DNA from 3 places in the Kitasatospora sp. HPM-01-4 genome. Region 1 is predicted to be linked to each of the others. Evidence: riboswitches for the same ligand, from Rfam matches in the RefSeq annotation. Region 1 holds a riboswitch; each other region holds the start of a gene.

The links. Region 1 has a riboswitch for magnesium ahead of ACSMTC_RS29070 (NRAMP family divalent metal transporter). Riboswitches for the same ligand answer to the same signal wherever they lie in the genome.
Region 2: it holds a riboswitch for magnesium, as region 1 does, so the genes downstream of both, ACSMTC_RS05835 (hypothetical protein) here and ACSMTC_RS29070 (NRAMP family divalent metal transporter) in region 1, are expected to answer to the same signal.
Region 3: it holds a riboswitch for magnesium, as region 1 does, so the genes downstream of both, ACSMTC_RS02650 (hypothetical protein) here and ACSMTC_RS29070 (NRAMP family divalent metal transporter) in region 1, are expected to answer to the same signal.

Annotation. Positions count from the first base shown of each region.
Region 1 is NZ_JBPQGP010000005.1:6,644,489-6,651,283, reverse strand. It holds gene ACSMTC_RS29090 (hypothetical protein) at 392-907, opposite strand; gene ACSMTC_RS29085 (winged helix-turn-helix domain-containing protein) at 1,138-1,593, opposite strand; gene ACSMTC_RS29080 (hypothetical protein) at 1,711-1,971, opposite strand; gene ACSMTC_RS29075 (hypothetical protein) at 2,166-2,501, opposite strand; gene ACSMTC_RS29070 (NRAMP family divalent metal transporter) at 2,629-4,278, opposite strand; M-box (ykoK) riboswitch at 4,616-4,791, opposite strand; gene ACSMTC_RS29065 (NAD(P)/FAD-dependent oxidoreductase) at 4,941-6,347, opposite strand; gene ACSMTC_RS29060 (CAP domain-containing protein) at 6,778-6,795, opposite strand, start outside.
Region 2 is NZ_JBPQGP010000005.1:1,379,916-1,386,710, forward strand. It holds gene ACSMTC_RS05830 (polysaccharide deacetylase family protein) at 1-1,075, opposite strand, end outside; M-box (ykoK) riboswitch at 1,653-1,828, shown strand; gene ACSMTC_RS05835 (hypothetical protein) at 2,098-2,535, shown strand; gene ACSMTC_RS05840 (MgtC/SapB family protein) at 2,648-3,379, shown strand; gene ACSMTC_RS05845 (phytoene desaturase family protein) at 3,425-4,999, shown strand; gene ACSMTC_RS05850 (PadR family transcriptional regulator) at 5,116-5,472, shown strand; gene ACSMTC_RS05855 (permease prefix domain 1-containing protein) at 5,469-6,458, shown strand; gene ACSMTC_RS05860 (5-carboxymethyl-2-hydroxymuconate Delta-isomerase) at 6,624-6,795, shown strand, end outside.
Region 3 is NZ_JBPQGP010000005.1:604,800-611,594, forward strand. It holds gene ACSMTC_RS02630 (ABC transporter permease) at 1-64, shown strand, start outside; gene ACSMTC_RS02635 (ABC transporter ATP-binding protein) at 96-1,421, shown strand; gene ACSMTC_RS02640 (VOC family protein) at 1,474-1,848, opposite strand; gene ACSMTC_RS02645 (hypothetical protein) at 1,970-2,158, opposite strand; gene ACSMTC_RS02650 (hypothetical protein) at 2,198-2,431, opposite strand; M-box (ykoK) riboswitch at 2,728-2,903, opposite strand; gene ACSMTC_RS02655 (N-acetylmuramoyl-L-alanine amidase) at 3,079-5,169, shown strand; gene ACSMTC_RS02660 (pyridoxal-phosphate dependent enzyme) at 5,252-6,670, opposite strand.

The DNA.
Region 1 (6,795 bases):
GGCGGGGGCCGGGACTGCGAGATGTGTACGTGCTTGCGAGTCGCGCGTATCCGTGTACGCGCGGGTGACCGAACGCAGGCGGGCCCCGGCCGGAAGTGACCGGGAGCCCGCCTGCGGCGCGATCGGGAGCGTTGCTTCGCGGGGAGGAAGCGCTACCGGATGGCGACGAAGACCGCGACAACAGCCCCCGCCCGCGGATGCGGCGGGCGATCGTGGTGGCGTGTCGAGCAGGTCATGCCCTCATTCAAGTCGACCGCCGATCGTGGGGGCAAGGACGGTTCACCCTCCCTGATGAATCCTTGATACCGCATCAGCCTTCCGGGTCCCGCAGCGACCAACGCACGACCGGATTACGGGTGTTGGCCGTCGGCTAAGGGCTCGCCCCGGCCCGTCAGGTCCTATCCGCCGCGGCCCGGTGGGCGGCGGTGTCGGCGAGGAGGCGGGCCAGGTCGGCGGGGAGGTCGAGGTGGCGGGCGATCCAGGCGGCATCGCGGCCATGGGCGGCGAGGACCCAGGCGGTCTGCAGCCGGTTGCGGCCGGGGTCGGCCGAGAGCGGGAGCAGCCGGGCTATCTCCTCTTTTGGGTAGCCTTCCAGCGCCTTCGCGTCGTACCACTGCCCGTCCGGCGACGGGAGGGGCGCGGTGGAGCGGCCCCGGCGGGCCATGGCACGGTGGCTCCAGCGCACCACCGCGACCAGCACGAACACGGTGGCTCCCGCACCGAACAGACAAGCCCCGATCAGCGGCCGGGCCCGGCCCGGGGCGAGGCCGAGCGCGACCATCTCGACCAGCAGCAGGGTGAGCACGCCGAGCAGCGCCGTCCCCTCCCGGGTACGGGGGCGGGTGATCCGGGCAGGTGGGCGGACGTCCCGGGGCGGCATGGCCCGGGAGTGGAAGTACGGCCTCATCGGAGTTCCTCCGCGTCGGGTTCTCGCGCCGCTGCCCGGGCACCGGCGGTACGAGGCCGGGGCCGCCGCCCGGGGAGGCGGCCCCGGTCAGGGGGATCAGGCGATGGCTTCCTCGTCCACTCCGGTGCTGCCGTCGTGCAGGTGCCAGTGCAGGTCCCGGACGGCCGGTTCGAGCGAGAGCCGGGTGACCACCCGCTCCTCATCGGCGACCGACCGTAGTTGACCGGCCGTCAGGCCGCCACGAACGCCAGGCTCGGGTCGTACTTGTACCCGATCTGGCGGACGGTGGCGATACTGGCGCGGTGGTCCGGACCGAGCTTGCGGCGCAGCCGGGCGATGTGGGTGTTGATGGTGCGGGTGTCACCGTTGTCCGGCCGCTCCCAGACGGCCTCCATCAGCTGGCCGCGCGAGTGAACCCGCAGCGGATTGGCCACCAGGTGCGCGAGAAGTTCGAACTCCAGGTAAGTCAGCTCGAGTTGGCGCCCTTCGACGGTGGCGGTCCGGAAGGTCTGGTCGACCACCACACGCTGCTGCGCCGACCTCGCGGGCCGGCCCGGAGCGGCGGCCAGGGTGGTGGCCGGGGTGGTGGCCGAAGCGGCGGGCGGGGCAGCGGGCGGGGCGGGGCGGTGGGTCGCGGTGTGGTGGTCCGAGAAGATGACGTTCAGCCGTGGGTAGCGCACGACCATGTCGGCCTCCTGGCGGTACGAGTACGAGTTCGGGTTCGGGCTTGGGCGGCGGGCGTCCGGTCGGCGAGGGGCTCGGTCGGCGGAGTCCGCCGGCACAGGGCTCAACCGGCGGAGGATTCAGGCGGCCGAGCGCCAGGTGGCCTCCAGGCGCGGCCGGCCGTCGCGGCCGGGAACGGTGTGCCAGCCGGCCCGCAGTGCCGTCCGGCGCACCGGTACCGGAGACGGCTCGACCGGCGAGGCCGGCGCGTGCAGGACCACGCTGTCGAGCGCGGCCGCCGACAGGCTGTCGGCGAGGTGCGTCCTGGACGACCGGGAGGCTCCCCGGGCCCGGCCGACCGGAATCGGGATGTTGATCTGGAACAGGGCGAGTGCGGACACGGGACGGTCACCTCCGTGGTGAGAACGGCATGCCGAAGCCATGGCTCGGCGTGCTGCAAGGCGAAGAGTGGGAGGGGTACGGGGCGCAGGGAGTGCCACGCACCGAAGGGGCGCGAGGCGCGGGAGGAGCGCGACGTACGAAAGTGGCGCGAGGCGCGGGGAAGTGCGCCGGTGCCGGGGACCGCGGCGGGCGGTCAGGCGGCCCGGACGCCCTGAACAGCCCGGGCGGCCTCGGCGATCCGGTGTGCGGCCGGCAGCGGCAGGTCGGCGAAGTGCGCGAGCCAGCCGGGGTGGTGGCCCTGACGGGCCAGCAGGTATGCGAGGTGCACGCGGGGCTCGTACGCGGAGTCGGCGTAGTTCGGCGTCCCGGAGTCGGGGCAGGTGCCGGGGTCGTCGAGCCGGTAGGCGCGCTCGGCGCCGTCGTGCAGGGTCAGACGCAGGCGCGGGCAGCTGTGGGCGCGCCGGGCGGTGATGCCGTCCGGCTCGACGGTGCGGCCGGTCTGGCGGGGGTGGAGCAGCGAGACGTGCATGGCTGGTTCTCCCTTCCTCGGGCGAGGGGGCGGCGAGAGGCCTATGACTGTTCGGGACTACGGGGTGGGGCACCGGTGGTGCCGGGGTGGGGGAGGCCGCTGTGGGCCGGCCTCCCCCACCGCCGGGTCACTGGGAGATCGCCACCTGGACGATCTTCACGACGACCAGGACCATCGCGACCAGCAGGTAGGTGCGCAGCGCGCCCATGCCGATCTTGCGGGCGGTGGACATGGTCGGACGGGCCAGGGTCTCCAGCGGGGGCATCCGCCAGTTCTCGCGCCCGGTGCGGTCGATCGGGTCCTCCTTGGTGGCGGTGCGCCGGCGGGTGAAGGAGAACCCGGCGGCCAGCACCCCGAGGACGCCGCAGGCGGCCATGATGTCGAGGATCGCCGAGGAGCTGATGTTCGGCCACAGGACCGAGGCGGTCAGGATGACCGACAGGGTGACCAGGACGCCGATCACGGCGGAGGTGAAGGCGTTGGTCTTGGGACCGTTCACCCAGGGGCCCAGGGCCTCCTTGTCGTTGCAGAGCAGCAGCAGGAAGACCGAGGCGGAGGGCAGCAGCACACCGGCCAGGACCTGGACGCCCTGGGTGAGCAGGCCCAGCGTGCTGTCGCTGGCGGCCAGGACGATGATCGCCGCGGCGGCGACCAGACCGGCGTAGACGGCGTAGAAGCCCTTGGCGTTGCCGACCCCGCGGTGCAGCGAGTGCTTGATGCCGAAGACGTCGCCGATCGCGTAGGCGGTGGAGAGCGAGACCGCGAAGGCGCCGATGATCGAGGCGTCCAGCAGGGCGATCGCGAACAGCACGCCGACCAGCTTGCCCGCGTGGTCCTCCAGGCCCTTGGCGATGCCCGCCGCGTCGGTGAACTGGCCGAAGCCGTCGGTGCCGGTGAAGGCGGCGGCGGTGAAGCCCATCATCGCGGCGGCGCCGACGACCACGATCACGATGCCGATCCACAGGTCGGCCTTCTCGTACTTCATGAAGCGCGGGGTGATCCGCTTGTCGATGACGTACGACTGCTGGAAGAAGAGCTGCCAGGGGGCGACCGTGGTACCGACGATGCTGATGATCAGCAGCATCACGGTGGCCAGCTCGCCGCTGCCGCCGGGCATGCTGGGAACCACGAAGTCGTGGGCCATCTGCGAGGTCTTGGGGTGGACCATGAAGTAGATCGGCACCAGCAGCAGCGATCCGGCGCACAGCGCGACCGCGATCCGCTCGAAGCGGCGGAAGGAGCCGGTGAAGGCGGAGGCGATGATGATCGCGGCGGCCAGGATGACCGAGCCGACCTTCGGCAGACCCAGGTAGCCCGCCGCCAGCGTGATCCCGATGAACTCGGTGACCAGGGTCAGCGCGTTGAGCAGGAACAGGTCGATCACGCTGAACGCGCCCCAGAACTTGCCGAAGCGCTCCAGGATCAGCCGGGCGTGGCCGACACCGGTGACGGCACCCAGTCTGAGCACCATCTCCTGGTTGACGTAGAGCACCGGGACCAGCAGCAGCAGGGTCCACAGCAGGCTGGTGCCGTAGTTCTGGCCGGCGTTGCCGTAGGTGGAGAACGCACCGGCGTCGTTGTCGCCGACCATCACGATCAGGCCGGGCCCGACGATCGCCAGCAGCGTCTTGAGCTTGGCGGAGAGGCCCTGGCGCGGGTCGGTGTCGTTGAGGCTGATGGTGCCCAGGGCGCCCTGGATGTCGCCGACGTGAGCGTCGTCGAGCACCGCGGCGCGCGGCGCCGAGATCGACGGTGGAGTCATCGTGGTGTCGGTCATGGCGAACCTCCCTTGCCCCCCGGTTTCACGGGGAGAGTTCGGGTGGCGCGCAGCAGCAATCCCCTTCACGAGGGCACACCGCGGCAGCCCGCGGCGGAATAGCGCCATGAGGTCATAAGGACATGAGGGCATGGCGCAGCACCGAGCGGACGGTGTGTCAGAAAAGCTCGTGAAGAAGGTTGTTACCGCGTGCCGATGGAGAACGAGGACATGCGGATGTGGGGCCGTTTATGGCCCGGACTACTGCAACTCGAATCCATGTCTCTCGCCTCCTTCCGGCCGGGACGCAGCTGTGCGTCGTATCGACACGGCAAGGAGCGGACCAGCCGAAACGGCCGGTTCACCCCAACTCGTCAGAGCTTTGGCACTCCACGGCGTGATCCGGCTCACCAGCCGGAAGCCACTTGGGATCAACCCTTAGGTCGGGAAGATCTGTCCTGATCCGGAGCGTCTCTCGACGGTTGGGATCAGTGGCCTGTGTCCGTGAAGACGCCTCACCGAACGAGGTGCCTTTTCAAACCTCATCAAGCGTAGACCCACCGGAAGGGTGCACCGACCACATTTACCGAATTTTGACCGATCTTCTCGATCGAAACGGGAACCCCGGTGCCGTCCTCGACAACTCCGGCCACTGCGAGCCGTTTTGCGACCCGCTTTCACCCTCACGGCCCGATCCGGCGCCCCCTGGGGCCGCCGCTCAGGGCGGCCTGCAGCAGCACGGCCGGCGCGAAGAGCCTGGTCGGCGGCGCGGTCAGCGAGAGGGTGTCGATGAAGGCGTCCTGCGCGGCCTTGCTGCGCTGGGCGGCGTTCAACACCCGGTCCAGATAGGCGTGCTGGAGCTTCAGCAGCGGCCCCCGACGGCCGCCGAGGGTGGTGTCGTAGCGCAGGTCCTCGGCGCAGGCCGCCCGCCAGGCCGCCCCCGCCTCGCGGAACACCGCGCGCTGGATCATCCTGGAGTTCACCGGGAGTTCAACTACCGTCTGTCTACGGGCGATCGGTCCACGGGACCTGTGGGCTCCGGAAGCTCCGGCCGCGAGCAGATCGCGCAGCACCAGCGCGGACCGGGCCGCCACCGACATGCCCTGCCCGTACATCGGGTTGAAGGTGCAGGCAGCGTCGCCGACCACCAGCAGCCCCTCGGGTAGACCGGCCAGCCGCTCGTAGTGCCGCCGCCGGCTGGGCGGCGGGCGGAAGCCGTGGATCGGGGCGACCGGTTCGAGGCCCTTGAGCAGCTCGTACAGGTCCGGTGTGCGCAACTCCCGGCTGAAGGCGAGGAATCCGTCGAGGTCGGTGGGTGCGGTGAAGCCGCGCATCCCGCCGACCGTCACCATCCAGCGGTCCCCCTCCACCGGGAACAGCAGCCCGAAGCGCGGATTGCGCCCGGGCCGGGGCTGGAGGTAGAGCGCACGGCCGGCGGACAGGCCCCCCTCGGCCCTGCGGAACAGCCCGGTCGAGTAGCTGACCCCGCCGTCCATCACGCTCTCCTCGGGCGCGTCGAGCCCAAGGTCGTTCAGCCAGTGAGGAGTTCGGGACGTACGGCCGGTGGCATCGACCACCACCTCCGCGGGCAGCACCGACTCGGTCCGGTCACGGTCGCCGCGCCGCCGGTAGCGGACTCCGGCGATCCGGGGTCCGGCGACGGTGAGCCCGACGGCGTCGACTCCCTCACGCGCCTCGATACCCGGGTGCGACAGCACCTGGTGGCGCAGCGCCCAGTCGATCAGGGGGCGGGTGAGACTGACGATGGTGTGCCGCGGCGAGAAGGAGGGGAGCCAGCCGGCCGGCGTGAGCCAGCGGATGTCGCTGGGCAGGCCGAGGCGCTGCGCCCCCGCGTCGATGAGCAGCTCGGTCGTGCCGGGCAGCAGCCGCTCGATGGCATCCAGTCCGGCCGGCATCAGCAGGTGGGCCTGGCGGGCCTGCGGGACTCCCCCGGCGAACTCGGCCCTGCCCGGTCGGCGGTCGCGCTCCACCAGGGTCACCTGCCAGCCCGCCTCGGCGAGGACCCAGGCGTGCAGCAGCCCGGCCAGGCTGCCTCCCAGCACGGCGGCTCTGCCAACAGGTAACGACATCTCGGCCCCTCTCTCACCCGGCGGAGCTGTACGCCGGGCCTTGCACTGGGCGGCGGGTGGTGCGGAGGCGGGTGGTGCGGCGCGGAGGCGGAAGGTGGTGCTGCGGTGCGATGGGGTGGTGCACAGGCGCGGACCAGCGCGTGCAGCGTACGTGGGGAGCGTGCGAGGACGAACCGGATGCATTCTGCCCACCCGAGCTGGGCCGCTAACCATCAGATCGGACTGGAGGTGAACGTGCATCGACAAGGAACGCCACCCACACGGAACCGCCCGGGCGATCCCGGTCGCGCACCCGATGGACACGCCCCGCCTTCGACACCACCTCCCGACACCGCACCGTCCGGCAGGGCCCGCCGCCCGAGGGAACGGGGCGGCGGGCCCTGCCGGGGAGAGGACCGGGCCATCTCGGCCGATGTCCTTACAGGACAGGTCAGTTGGAGAAGTCCTG
Region 2 (6,795 bases), 5.3 Mb from region 1:
CCACCGTCTCGCTGCGGTCGCCGCCGCCGTCGTGCATCAGGATGATGCCGCCCGGGTGCAGCTCGCGCTGCGCGGTGGCGACGATCTCCGCGACCCCGGGCTTCGCCCAGTCGCGGGTGTCGACCGTCCATCCGAGCGGGCGCAGACCGGCCTGCACGGCGATCTGGCGGTTCTGGGCGGTGAAGTCACCGCCGGGGGCGCGGAACCACGAGACCTCGGCGCCCGGGCCGCCGGCCTTGAGGATCATGTCCTTGGCCGCGTCGATCTCGTAGACCTGCTGGTCCTGCGGGAGGGTGTGCATCGGCTGCGGGTGGTGCACGGTGTGGTCGCACAGGCGGTGGCCCTCGGCCAGGATGCGCTGGACCGCCTTCGGGTTCGCGGTGGCCTGGGGGCCGATCTCGCAGAACGTCGCCTTGGCGTGGTAGCGCTGCAGCAGGTCGAGGATCGCGTCGGTGGCCGGGCCGGGGCCGTCGTCGAAGGTGAGCGCGACCGTCTTGCCCCCGCCGCCGGCGGTGGCGGTGTGGTAGACGATCGACGAGCCCGGGGCGTCCGGTACGGGCTGCGGCGCTGCGGGGGCGGGCGCGGCGGGTTTGGCGGCGGCCGGCGCGGGCGCGGCGGGCTTGCCGGGGGCGGCTGGCGCGGGCACGGCGGGGGCCGGCGCAGGCACGGCGGTCCCTGTGGTGGGGGCCGTGGTGGGGGCGGCGTGCTTGGTGGAGAGGGCGACGGGTGCGGCACCCGTCACAGCGGCCGGCGCGCCGTGGCCGGGTGTCTGCCCGGTGGTGGCGCCGGGGGCGGCGGGGCTCGCAGGCGCGGCTGCGGAGGCGGCGGCGCCGGGCGGCGCCGTACCGGGGGTACCGGCGCCGGGCGGTACTGCTCCGGGGGACGGCTGCGCGGGCGCCGGCGTGGTGGCGCTGACCCGCACGCTCGGGCTCCCGGCCGCGGCGGCGGCGCTACCGCTCGTAGCGGCGCCGTACGAGGTCGCGCCGCACGCGCAGGCGAGCGCGAGCGGAAGGACGGCGGCGCATCCTGCTGCGGCCCGGCGAAGAATCGTGCGGGTGGTGGCCTGCTCCGGCATGGCTGTTGCTCCTGGGGTCGTACAGAGGCCCGGCATGCCACCGGGCTTCCTTTCGACAATGGCCGCCGGTCGCACGCTTCCAAAGCGTTCGCGGCTTCTTGAGACCGTTCTCACGTCCGACGGACAGGCGGGGTGAGGGGCCAGGACAGCGCTCTCAGCGGCGGTGCCGGGCGGCTGCCGGGCGCCAGTCGCGATCCGACGCCGACGACCCGCGAGACCCGTGCGCCGCACCACCCCCGCCCCCGCGGAACGGCGGTCGTCCCGCTTCCCGCGATCACACCCATGGACACCCGATCGGCCCGAGGCCGGCTCCCGCCTCAGCGGGAGCGGATCCGCCATTCGATGATCCCGGCCGGCCGGAAGGGCTTCCGATCAACCGTCAACCGTGCTCCACCGCGGCGGAGTCGGACCTGCGTCGCCCGCGGTCGACCATGCGTCGTGGGCGACCGGAGCAGTTCATCCACCGCGGCCACGGCCGGTGCGCCTCCCGGCCGAGAACGCCTCGTACCGTGGGCTCCCTCCCCTCGAACCGGCTTGCGCGGCCCGCTTTTCGGTTTATAGTGGCTGAGGTTTTCATTGGGCACCTCGTTCGGTGAGGCGTCTTCACGGACACAGGCCACTGATCCCACCCGTCGAGAGACGCTCCGGATCAGGACAGGTCTCCCCGACCTAAGGGGTGACCCCAAGTGGCTTCCGGCCCGCGGGCCGGATTACGCCGTGGAGTGCCAAAGCTCTGACGAGTTGGGGTGAGCCGGCGGCTTCCGTGCGCGTCGGTGAGCTCCTTGCCGTGTCGTTCAGGCGCCGTCGTGCGCCTCGGCCGGGAGGAGGCGAGAGACATGGAATGCAGTAGTACGGGCCGTATCCGGCCCCGCGCCCGCCTGTCCTCGCTTCGTACCGGCACGCGCTGACACTCCTCACGGCTGACTCCGACGCCAGCGATCCGCCCGCACCCGGGTGCGGTCGCCCGGCCTGCCGTGGGTCCGCCCCCGCGTGCCCTCCAGCCTTTGCCCCTGGAGGTTGCCATGACCACCCTGATGATCGGCCGCACCGTGCACGGCCCCGCCGCCACGTCCCGGCCCACCGGTATCCACCTCGGCCGCCGGGCCGCACACCTGCTGCGAGGCCTTCGCCTCCGGAGGACCGGCGCCGCGGCCCACACCGCCCCGCTCGTGCCGATGGCTCCGGCCGACTGCCGTGCCCGCGGATACCTGCGGCTGACCCTGCAGGACGGCACGCCGCGGCTGTACCTCCTCGACCACCGCGACTTCGCGGCCACCACCTCGCCCGAGGTGGCCTATGACGCCCGGGTGCACACCGCCTACCAGCTACTCCTCCAGGGCCACCGCCCCGAGGAGATCGCCGAGCGGCTCGCTCTGCCCGCGGCGGCCGCCCAGCGGATCGCCGAGCACGCCGAGCGTTCCGGACCGAACGGCCCGGGGAACCGGCCGCCGCTCAGCTGACGGCCCGCCCCGAGATCGACCACACGTACGCCCCTCGCCCGACCGATGTCGCCCGGGATTCACCAGGCCCGGGTTGACTCGGCTCGCCGCCCCGTTCCGAAGGAGGTGCCCCGTGCACGCCCTGACCACCCTCGACTTCCTCGTCCGCCTCGCCGCCGGTGTCAGCTGCGGGGCCCTGATCGGCGTCGAACGCCAGTGGCGTGCGCGGATGGCCGGCCTGCGCACCAACGCGCTGGTCGCCGCGGGAGCCACCCTGTTCGTGCTCTACAGCGAGGCCGTCGGCGACACCGGCAGCCCGACCAGGGTCGCCTCCTACGTCGTCTCCGGCATCGGCTTCCTCGGCGGTGGCGTCATCCTCCGCGACGGCGCCGGGGTGCGCGGCCTCAACACCGCGGCCACCCTGTGGTGCTCCGCCGCCGTCGGTGTCCTCGCCGCCTCCGGCAAGCTCGACCTGGCCGTCCTCGGCGCCCTCGCGGTGCTCACCGTCCACCTCGTCCTGCGCCCGGCCGGCCGGCTGCTCGACCGCGCGCCCTCGGCCGGCACCGACCCCGACTCGACCACCCGGGCCACCGTCCACCTGGAGTGCGAACGCCAGGCGGAGACCCAGATCCGCGCGCTCCTGCTGCAGGCGCTGGCCGCCTCCGGCCTCGCGCCGACCGGCCTGCGCGCCCGCCGCGAGCAGGGCGAGACCACCAGCCTGCGCGCCACGGTCGCGGTCACCGGCGACGTCACCGCCGCCCTGGAGCAGGTGGTCACCCGGCTCTCCCTCGAACCGGGCGTCCGCGACCTGCACTGGCACCTGGAGGACGAACACGACCGCGCCGAGCACGAGGTGCTCGCCTGAGCCGACATGCTGGCCATCGGCGCGCTCGGTTGGTAGGACAGCCTCATGCAGCCTGTGCAGGGGACTCCCGGTCACTCCCGCTACGACGTCGTGATCGTCGGCGGCGGCCACAACGGGCTGGTCGCTGCGGCGTACCTGGCACGGGCCGGGCGCAGCGTCCTGGTGCTCGAACGGCTGGACCGCACCGGCGGGGCGGCGGTCTCGGCCCAGGCGTTCCCGGGCGTGCCGGCGCGGCTGTCGCGGTACTCCTACCTGGTGAGCCTGCTGCCACGGAAGATCGTCGACGAGCTGGGCCTGCGCTTCACGGTCCGCCGGCGCCGGATCTCCTCGTACACCCCTACCGTGCGCTCCGGGCGGCCGACCGGGCTGCTGGTGGACGCCGGCGATCCGGCGCGTACCGCCGCCTACTTCCGTGAACTGACCGGCTCGGAAATGGAGTTCACCGCCTGGCAGGAGTTCTGGGCGATGACCTCCCGGGTGGCAGGGCGGGTCTTCCCCTCGCTCACCGAGCCGCTGCCCACCCGCGCGGAGCTGCGCCGCCGGGTGGACGACCCGGCCGCCTGGACCGCCCTGTTCGAGCGGCCCCTCGGCGAGACCCTGGAGCGGACGTTCACCGACGACCTGGTACGCGGCGTGGTCCTGACGGATGCGCTGATCGGCACCTTCAGCCACGCCCATGATCCGTCGCTGCGCCAGAACCGCTGCTTCCTCTACCACGTGATCGGCGGCGGCACCGGACAGTGGCACGTCCCGGTGGGCGGAATGGGCTCGCTCACCGACGCGCTGGCCGACGCGGCCGGGTCCGCCGGCGCGGAACTGCGGACCGGCTGCGAGGTCACCGCCGTGGCCACCGACGGCGCGACCGCCGAAGTGACCTACCGCAGCGGCGACTTCGAGCACCGGGTCGGCGCCCGCCAGGTGCTGTGCGGCGCGGCGCCCGCCGTACTGGACCGGCTGCTCGGCCGGCCCGCCGACCGGCCGGGGCCGGAGGGCGCGCAGCTGAAGGTGAACATGCTGCTGCGCGGGCTCCCCCGGCTGCGGGACACCACCGTCGACCCTCGGGAGGCCTTCGCCGGGACCTTCCACATCGCCGAGTCGTACACCGAGCTGGACGCGGCCTACCGGGTGGCCGCGACCGGGCGTGTGCCGGCCGCCGCCCCCTCCGAGATCTACTGCCACTCGCTGACCGACCCGTCGGTCCTGGGCCCCGGGCTCGCGGCCCAGGGCTACCAGACGCTCACCCTGTTCGGCCTCCAACTGCCCGCCCGGCTCTTCACCCATGACGCCGACTCGGCCCGCGAGGCCGCGCTCAGGGCCGTCCTCGGACCGCTGGACGCCTGCCTGGCCGAGCCGCTCGCGGACTGCCTGGCCGTGGACCGGGACGGCCGTCCCTGCCTGGAGGTGAAGACCCCGGCCGACCTGGAGCGCGATCTCGGCCTGCCCGGCGGCAACATCTTCCACCGGGAGCTCGCCTTCCCGTACGGCGATCCGGCCGGGGACCGGTGGGGCGTGGCCACCGGGCATCCCAACATCCTGCTCTGCGGGGCCGGTGCGATCCGCGGCGGTGGCGTCAGTGGCATCCCCGGCCACAACGCCGCCATGGCGGCCCTCGGGCGCTGAGGGCCGCCACCCCACCGCCGCCCCGCCTTCACCCCTTCTCCCGCGGCCACACCTCCCGCCCACCACACATCGATGTCGCTGGACCATAGTGTGCGACACACACTAAGGTGTCGGTCGTGGACGACTCCGAACTCCTCGACGCCCACCGGCAGGAGCTGCGCCGCGGCTCGGTGGTACTCGCGAGCCTGCTCGCGCTGCGGACACCGGGATACGGCTACGGCCTGCTGGAGGACCTTGAGCACGCCGGCGTGCCGGTCACGGGCAACACGCTCTACCCGCTGCTGCGCCGCCTGGAGAGCCAAGGGCTGCTGACCAGCGAGTGGGACACCAGCCAGGCGCGCCCGCGCAAGGTCTACCGCACCAGCCGTGACGGTATCCGCCTCGCCCAGGCGCTGCTGCGCGAGTGGCGAGTGATCGATACCGCGCTCACCCGTCTGGACCCCGCCTCCACCCAGGAAGGACAGAACCCGTGACCGCCGCATTAACCGACCGGTACATCGCCGCCACCGTGCGCCGGGTGCCCGACAAGCAGCGACGTGAGATCGAACAGGAGCTGCGCGCCGCGATCGCCGACGATGTCGAGGCCCGCATCCGGCGCGGCGAGGCGCCGGCCGACGCCGAGTACGCCGCGCTCTGCGAGCTCGGCGACCCCGACCGCCTGGCCGCCCGCTACGCCCACCCCGCCGTCGCGCTCATCGGCCCCGACACCTACCCCGAGTACCTGCACGCGCTACGGGGCGCCTGCAAGAACGTGCTGCCGTTCGTCTACATCGTGCTCGCCCTCATCCACCGCGCCCACGGGGAGAACGCCTGGGCCGCGCTGCTGCGCCCGATCGGCTCCACCATGACCGTCGCCGTGTACCTCGCCGTCTGCGTGACCGTCGTGTTCGTGATCGCCGACCGCGCACGCGGCACCCGTCCGGAGGCCGGCCTGGCCACCGCCCTCCGGACCCCCGACTGGACCCCCGACCGGCTGCCCGCCGCCGAGCAGCCGCGCCCGGCCACCCGGAACCGCCTGGTCACAGGGATCCTCAAGGCCGCGGCCCTGGTCGCGGCGCTGTTCGCGCAGCGGGTCCTCTCTCCGGTCACCACCCCCGCGGGTGTACACGTGCCGCTCATCAACCCCTCGCTCTGGGGCTTCTGGATCCCCTATCTCATCACCGTGCTCACCCTCACCGCCCTGCTCAACGCCGCAGGTCTGCGCATGCGCCGCAGCAGTCCCGCCACCGCCGTCGCCGGCGCGGCACTCACCCTCGCGGCTACCGCCCCGCTCGCCTGGCTGTTCTGGCAGGCGCGGGTGCTCAACCCCGCGCTCGCCGACAGCGCCGGTGCGCTGGCCAGGCTGACCGCACCGGGCAACTGGATCGCCTGGCTCGCCGTCCTCACCCTCACCCTGGCCACCGCCGGCGCCCTCGCCGAGGCCTGGCGCACTCTCCACCGCGACCGGGTCGCCGTCTGAGCACCGCGATCGCCCCGGTGCCCCGTTCCGCGGTGCCGGGGAGCGTCACTGGGCGGTCGCGGACACGACGGGCAGGTGCGGGACGTACCCCGCTGAATCCCGGCCGGGGGCGCGGACGAAGATAGGTGGATGTAAAACGCAAGCGTCTGCGGCAAGAGGTCCTTCATGCCCCACATCACCATCGACTACTCGCCCTGGCTGGCCGACGGCTTCGACCGGCGGGCGTTCGTGAGGGAGCTGCACCCGGCGGTGCTCGAAGGGACCGGCTCCACCGGTGTGTGCAAGACCTTCTTCCGCCCGGCCGCCGAGACGTACGTGGGCGACCTCGACGACGTGG
Region 3 (6,795 bases), 6.0 Mb from region 1:
CGCCCTCAACCGCCTGCTCTGGCGCCGCCTCTACCGCATGGCCGAGACCCGCTACGCACTCTGAGACCCGCTCGCTCCCCTGACCGGAGGGCCCGATGACCACCAGCACCCGCTCCACCATCGTCGCGGCCGAGGCGGTGACCAAGACCTTCACCACACCGGACGGGCGCGCGCTTCCGGTGCTGGAGGACATCAGCCTGCGGCTGTCCGAGGGCGAGATCGTCGCCCTGCTCGGCAAGTCCGGTTCCGGCAAGTCCACCCTGCTGCGCTGCCTGGCCGGGCTGATCGCCCCCTCGGCCGGCACCGTGGCCTACCGCGGTACCCCCCTGACCGCGGCCAACCCCGGCGTGGCGATGGTGTTCCAGTCCTTCGCCCTGCTGCCCTGGCTCACCGTCCAGCAGAACGTCGAACTGAGCCTGCAGGCACGGGGCGTGGCCGAGGGCGAACGGCGTGAGCGGGCCCTGAGAGCCATCGACCTGATCGGCCTGGACGGCTTCGAGGGCGCCTACCCCAAGGAGCTCTCGGGCGGCATGCGCCAGCGGGTCGGCTTCGCCCGCGCCCTGGTGGTCGAACCGGACGCGCTCTTCATGGACGAGCCGTTCTCCGCGCTGGACGTGCTGACCGCCGAGAACCTCCGCACCGAACTGGTCGGCCTCTGGGAGGGCCACGAGGCGCCGGTGAAGTCGATCCTGATCGTCACCCACAACATCGAGGAGGCCGTGCTGCTGGCCGACCGGATCCTGGTGCTGTCCTCCAACCCCGGCCGCATCCGCGCCGAGCTCACCGTCGACCTGCCCCGCCCCCGCGACCGCCGGACCCCGCAGTTCGAGGCGCTGGTCGACACCGTCTACGGCATCCTCACCGGTCGCGCCGAGGCCACCGCCGCCGCGTCCGGGCCCGCCGCCGGCCGGCCGACCGCGACCCCGATCACCGTCCCGCTGCCCGAGGCCAGCGTCGGCGGACTCGCCGGACTGCTGGAGATCCTGGTCGGCCGGGGCGGCGAGGACGGCCTGGCGGAGATCGCCGACGAGCTCAACTTCGAGGTGGACGACCTGCTGCCGCTGGTGGACGCCGCGGTACTGCTCGGCTTCGCCAGGACCGCCAACGCCCGGATCGAAATCACCGACTCCGGACGGGAGTTCACCGTCGCCGACATCCTCACCAGCAAGCAGCTGTTCGCCCGGACCGCCGCCCGCAACGCCCCTCTGGTCCGCGCCGTCGTCCAGGCCCTCACCGCCACCGACGACCGCACCATGCGCCGGGACTTCTTCCTCGACCTGCTGCGCCGGGGCTTCGACGCCGCCGACGCCCAGCGCCAGCTGGACATCGCCATCGACTGGGGCCGCTACGGCGAGCTCTACGACTACGACGCCCACGACACCCGGTTCACGCTGGAACCGGGCGCGGAGGCGGCACTCTGAGATCCACGGCGGGCCCTCGTCCGGGGAGTCGGCCCGCCCGGCGGGCCGGGCCTCACGCCGAGGGCTGGGCCTCGACGAACTCCAGCAGGTTGCCGACCGGGTCCTGGGTGTAGAAGCGGCGGGACGGAGGCAGGCTCTCGTCCCAGACCACCAGCGCACCGAGCGAGGCCAGGCGGGCGGCGAACTCGTCGATCTCGCTGACCGCCAGCCCCGGGTGGGCCTTGGTGGTGGGCCGGAAGCTCTCCTCGATCCCCAGGTAGAGCCGGACCCGGCCGCCGTCGGCCGCGAACCAGCAGCCGCGCCGGTCGGTCAGCGGCTGCGGCTTGGGGATCTCGGCCATCTGCAGCACATCGGCGTAGAAGGCGCGCAGCAGCTCCTCGCTGCCGGGCGGCGCGGCGAGCTGGACGTGGTCAAGAGCCGTGATCATGGAACGGGCTCCTCTCGGTTCGACGAATGGTCTTGGTGGGCCGGTCGGATCCGGCCGGTCCGGACCGACCGGCGACGGGGAGCGCGGCCTGCGGCGCCGCGGGCCCTGTCGCCGGTCGGTCTCAGCGGGTTCGGGTGGGCCGGACCGACGGCAGGTCCGCTCCCGCGGCACGCCGCCGGGCGGCGCCGGCCACGGCGCGCACCCCGGCCGGAACAGCGGTGAGCACGACCGCCTCGAGCAGCAGCAGGCCGAGCACGCCGATCAGCATCGTCCCCTCCGCGGTACGCGGGTGGAGCCTGGTCCTCGTCATCATCGTGATTCCCCTGTCGGTTGGCCGTGGTGGGCGGGTTCAGCCGTCCGAGTGCCGGGCGGCCTGGTCGGCGGCGACGGCGGCCTCCCAGCGGGCCCGTATCCGCTGCGGCGGGCAGGCGGGACGCTGGGCTGCGACGGCACTCAGGACGGGGTGATCGAGCGGACTCGCGGCCAGCCGCCCGGCCACCTCGGCCAGAACGGCGCGCACGCGACGGCGCGGGGAGCTGCTGGAGACGAACTCGACCTGGTGGAACGTGGCGAAGACGGACACGTCAACTCACCTTCGTGGACGGGCCGATGGGCATGCGAAGACACACCGCGGCCGGGGCTTTCGACGGTCGGCCGACGCCGTACCGCCGCGCCCTTGGCAGGCTGCACCCGGTGACGCGAACGCAGGAGAAGCGCGCAGAACGGGCGGCTACCGCATGCCAAGGAGGAACGAGGACAGACTGGGGTAAGGGCGACTGTGGCCCGGACTACTGCAATCCATGTCTCTCGCCTCCTCCCGGCCGGGGCGCGGAAACGCGCCGAATCGACACGGCCATGAGCGGACCGGCCCGATCGGCCGGTTCACCCCGACTCGTCAGAGCTTTGGCACTCCACGGCGTGATCCGGCCCGCGAGCCGGAAGCCACTTGGGATCAACCCTTAGGTCGGGAGGATCTGTCCTGATCCGGAGCGTCTCTCGACGGGTGGGATCAGTGGCCTGTGTCCGTGAAGACGCCTCACCGAACGAGGTGCCCTCTTCAAACCACAGAGAGCATAGTCCCTCCGCCAGGACGGGCCCGAACACTTTGCCAGAACTTGACCACCGGCGCCCGTGGCGACACCCGGCGCCGATGGGAACAGCCGCCCGGCCGCAACGGCCCCCGGGAGTGTCGGCGATATGACGCACCGTCAACTGCTGTAGAACCGTGGCATGTACCACACTCCGGCCACCGCCACCCGGAACTCCGGGGCCTCTCCGGCCATCCGCCGCCCTGCGGTCCTCCGCGCCGCCCGAAGCCTGCCCCGGCCCGTCGCCCTGGTCGCCGTCGCCACCGCCGTGGCCACCGTCTGCGCGACCGGCTTCACGCCGCCGGCCGGTACCGCCGTCCCGGCGGACCGGGTCCTGCAGCACCAGTTCGCCGCTGCGGCAAGGGAGTTCGGGGTGCCGCAGCCCGTCCTGCTGGCGCTGGCCTACCAGCAGACCCGTTGGGAGTCCCACCGGGGACGGCCGAGCACCACCGGCAACTACGGCGTACTCGGCCTGACCCAGGTGGACGTGGCGGCCGTGAACGCCGCCGCCGGACACCGGGAGCCCGAGGCACGGGGACGCGGCGACGACCGGCTCCCGGGGCGTCGCACCACCGGCCCGGCCGCCCGCCTCGTGGACTCCCCGGCGCTGCACACCCTGGACGCCGCCGCCGGGTTGCTCCACCGCCCGGCCGGACAGCTGAGGAGCGACCCCGCGCAGAACCTCCGCGGCGGCGCGGCCCTGCTCGCGCGGTACCAGCGGGCCCTCGGCGCCCCCCGGTCGGCCGACCCGGGTGCCTGGTACGGCGCGGTGGCCCGGTTCGGCGCGGGCGGCGCGACGGGGCAGGACGCCACGGCCGGCCGGGTACTCGCCGACCGGGTGTTCCGGACCGTTCGCACCGGCGCCTCGCGCACCACCCCCGAGGGCCAGCGGCTCACCCTGCCCGCCGACCCGGACCTGGTGGTGGCCCGGCCCCCGGACCGGCCCGTGCCGGGAGCCGGGCGGCAGGCCGCCGAGTGCCCGGAGGACCTCGGCTGCGACTTCGTCCCCGCCGCGTACGCCCTGACCGACCCCAAGGACCCGACCTCCTACGGGAACTACAACCCGGCCAACCGTCCCGAGGACGGCCAGCGGATCCGCTGGATCGTCATCCACGACACCGAGAGCGACTACGCCGGGGCGCTCGCCGCCTTCCAGGACCCGCGCGACCAGGCCACCGCGCACTACCTGGTGCGCGCCTCCGACGGGCACACCACCCAGCTGGTGCACACCCGGGACATCGCCTGGCACTCCGGCAACAAGACCGTCAACATGCACAGCGTCGGGATCGAGCACGAGGGGTTCGCGCTCCCCGAGGACCGGCCGACCTGGTACTCGGAGCAGCTGTACCGGTCCTCGGCCGAGCTGGTGCGCTACCTCGCGGCGCGGTTCGGCGTCCCGCTGGACCGCCGGCACATCATCGGCCACGACGACGTACCGGGGCCGACCCAGGCCGACGTCCCCAAGATGCACTGGGACCCGGGAACGTTCTGGGACTGGGGCCACTACCTCGAACTGCTGGGGGCGCCGATCGGGCCCGGCGCCGACGTCCCGCCGCGGGCCGGCGACACCGTCGTGATCGCCCCGGCCTTCTCCTCCAACCAGCCCCCGGTCACCGGGGTGGCGGCCCGGCCGGAGAACTTCGTCTATCTGCGCACCCGGCCGGCCGCCGACGCACCGCTGGTCAACGGCGGCACCACCAGGGCGGACGACTGGAGCGACAAGGCGGTGACCGGTACCGAGTACGTGGTCGCCGACCAGCAGGGCGACTGGACGGCGATCTGGTACGACGGCAAGAAGTGCTGGTTCGCCAATCGGAACGGACGAGCCGCCCGGACCGAGCCCGCGCCCGCCGGCCTGCCCGACCCCGCGGGTCCTCCCGCCCGGACGGTGCTGACCCCCCGCCCCGGCCTCGCCTCGATCCCGGTGTACGGCCGGGCCTATCCCGAGGCCGCCGCATACGCCCGCCACCCGGCCATCAAACCGCTGCCGGTGGTGGCGCTGGACGCGAGCGTTCCGGCGGGGCAGGCCTACCTGGCCGTCGACGGCACACCGGCGCCCGGCGACTACTTCTACGATCGGAACATCGACGGGGACGCACCCGACGACCGGACCCTGGTGGTCGGCACGGTCACCTACTACCCGATCCGCTACAACCACCGGCTGGCGTTCCTGAAGTCCTCCGACGTCGAGGTGGTCCGTCCGCAGCACCCGCGGAGCGCCTCCCGGGGCTGAGCCCGGCCGTCCCACCCGGCGCGGCGGGTCACCGCACCGGGTCGGGCCGGCAGGCACGCGCGCCCACGTCGGTCCACCGGGCTCAGGCCGGCAGGCACGCCCGCAGTTCGGCCGCACCGACCAGGGCGATGGCATGGCCGTCGTGCAGCACGACCGCCGTCTCCAGGCCGCGCTCAGTCAGCTCGGCGAGCGCCTTCTCGGCGGGCTGACCGGTGCCGAACTGGGGCAGCGGTACCGCGAGGTGCCCCGCCACCGGGTCTCCCGGCACGGCCGCTCCGCTCGCCACGGCCTCCGCCAGCCGGTCCAGCGCCACCGAGCCCGCCAACTCGGGTGCGGTGGGCCGGCGTTCGGGGCCGACCGGGCAGGGGCCGGCGGGGAGCACGGCCCGCTCGCCGCGCTCGCGCAGCTCTCGCAGTGCCGTCAGGGCGTCGGCGACGGTGGTGCGCCCGTTCAGGTAGGGCAGCGGCCGCTCCCTGGTGGCCGCCGGCACCGCGTCGCCGACCCGGACGGTGGCCGGGTCCCCGTCCAGGAAGCCCAGCCGCAGCAGCCAGTCGTCGTCGAAGTACTTGGTGAGGTACTGGCGTCCGGAGTCCGGCAGGATCGTCACCACGACGGCCTCGGGCCCAGCCTCGGCGGCGACCCTGAGGGCCGCGGCCACCGCGGTGCCGGCCGAGCCGCCGACCAACAGCCCCTGCTCACGGGCGAGTCGGCGGGACGTCAGGATCGACTCGCGGTCCTCGATCGGCAGGACCCGGTCCACCACGTCCTGGTGGTAGGACTGCGGCCAGACGTCCTCGACGGTCTCCGGGTGCCGCCAGTGCCCGGCCGCCTCGACGAAGTACGGCCGGCCGTCGCCCCCGGAGTAGACGGAGGAGGCCGGGTCCGCTCCGATCACCTGGACGGTGCCGCCGCTGACCTCCTTGAGGTAGCGGCCGGTACCGCTGATGGTGCCGCCGGTGCCGATGCACGACACCAGGTGGGTGATCCGGCCTCCGGTCTGCCGCCAGATCTCCGGCCCGGTGGTCAGGTAGTGCGCCTGCGGGTTGGCCGGGTTGTCGTACTGCCCGGCGAGCCAGCCGCCCGGCGTCTCCTCGGCGATCCGAGCCGCCGTCTTGAGCACGTGCTCGGGATCCTCGAGCGGCAGCCCGGAGGGCCGCAGGACCACCTCGGCCCCGAACGCCCGCAGCGCCGCGACCTTCTCACTGCTCGTCCGGTCCGGGAGGACGACCACCATCCGGTAGCCCCTGCTGGCCGCGACCATGGCGAGCCCCAGACCGGTGTTGCCCGAACTGGCCTCGACCACCGTGCCACCGGGTCCCAGCAGCCCGTCCTGTTCGGCCTGCTCGATCATGCGCAGACCGATCCGGTCCTTCACGCTGCCGCCGGCACTCAGGTACTCCAACTTGCCGTAGACGACGGCACTCTGGCTCCCGCCGGAGGTGCGCAGCCGCAACAGCGGTGTGTTGCCGATCAGTTCGGTCACAGACTCATGGGCTTCCATCTTCCGCACAGTAGCGAATCCCTGCGGCCGGTGGAACGGATCTCCACCGCCCGAGGTGCGCGCCGCCCTGCCCGGCGGGGCGTTCGGATACCCACCGGCCGTACCCCGAGCTGCGACGCCGCCGC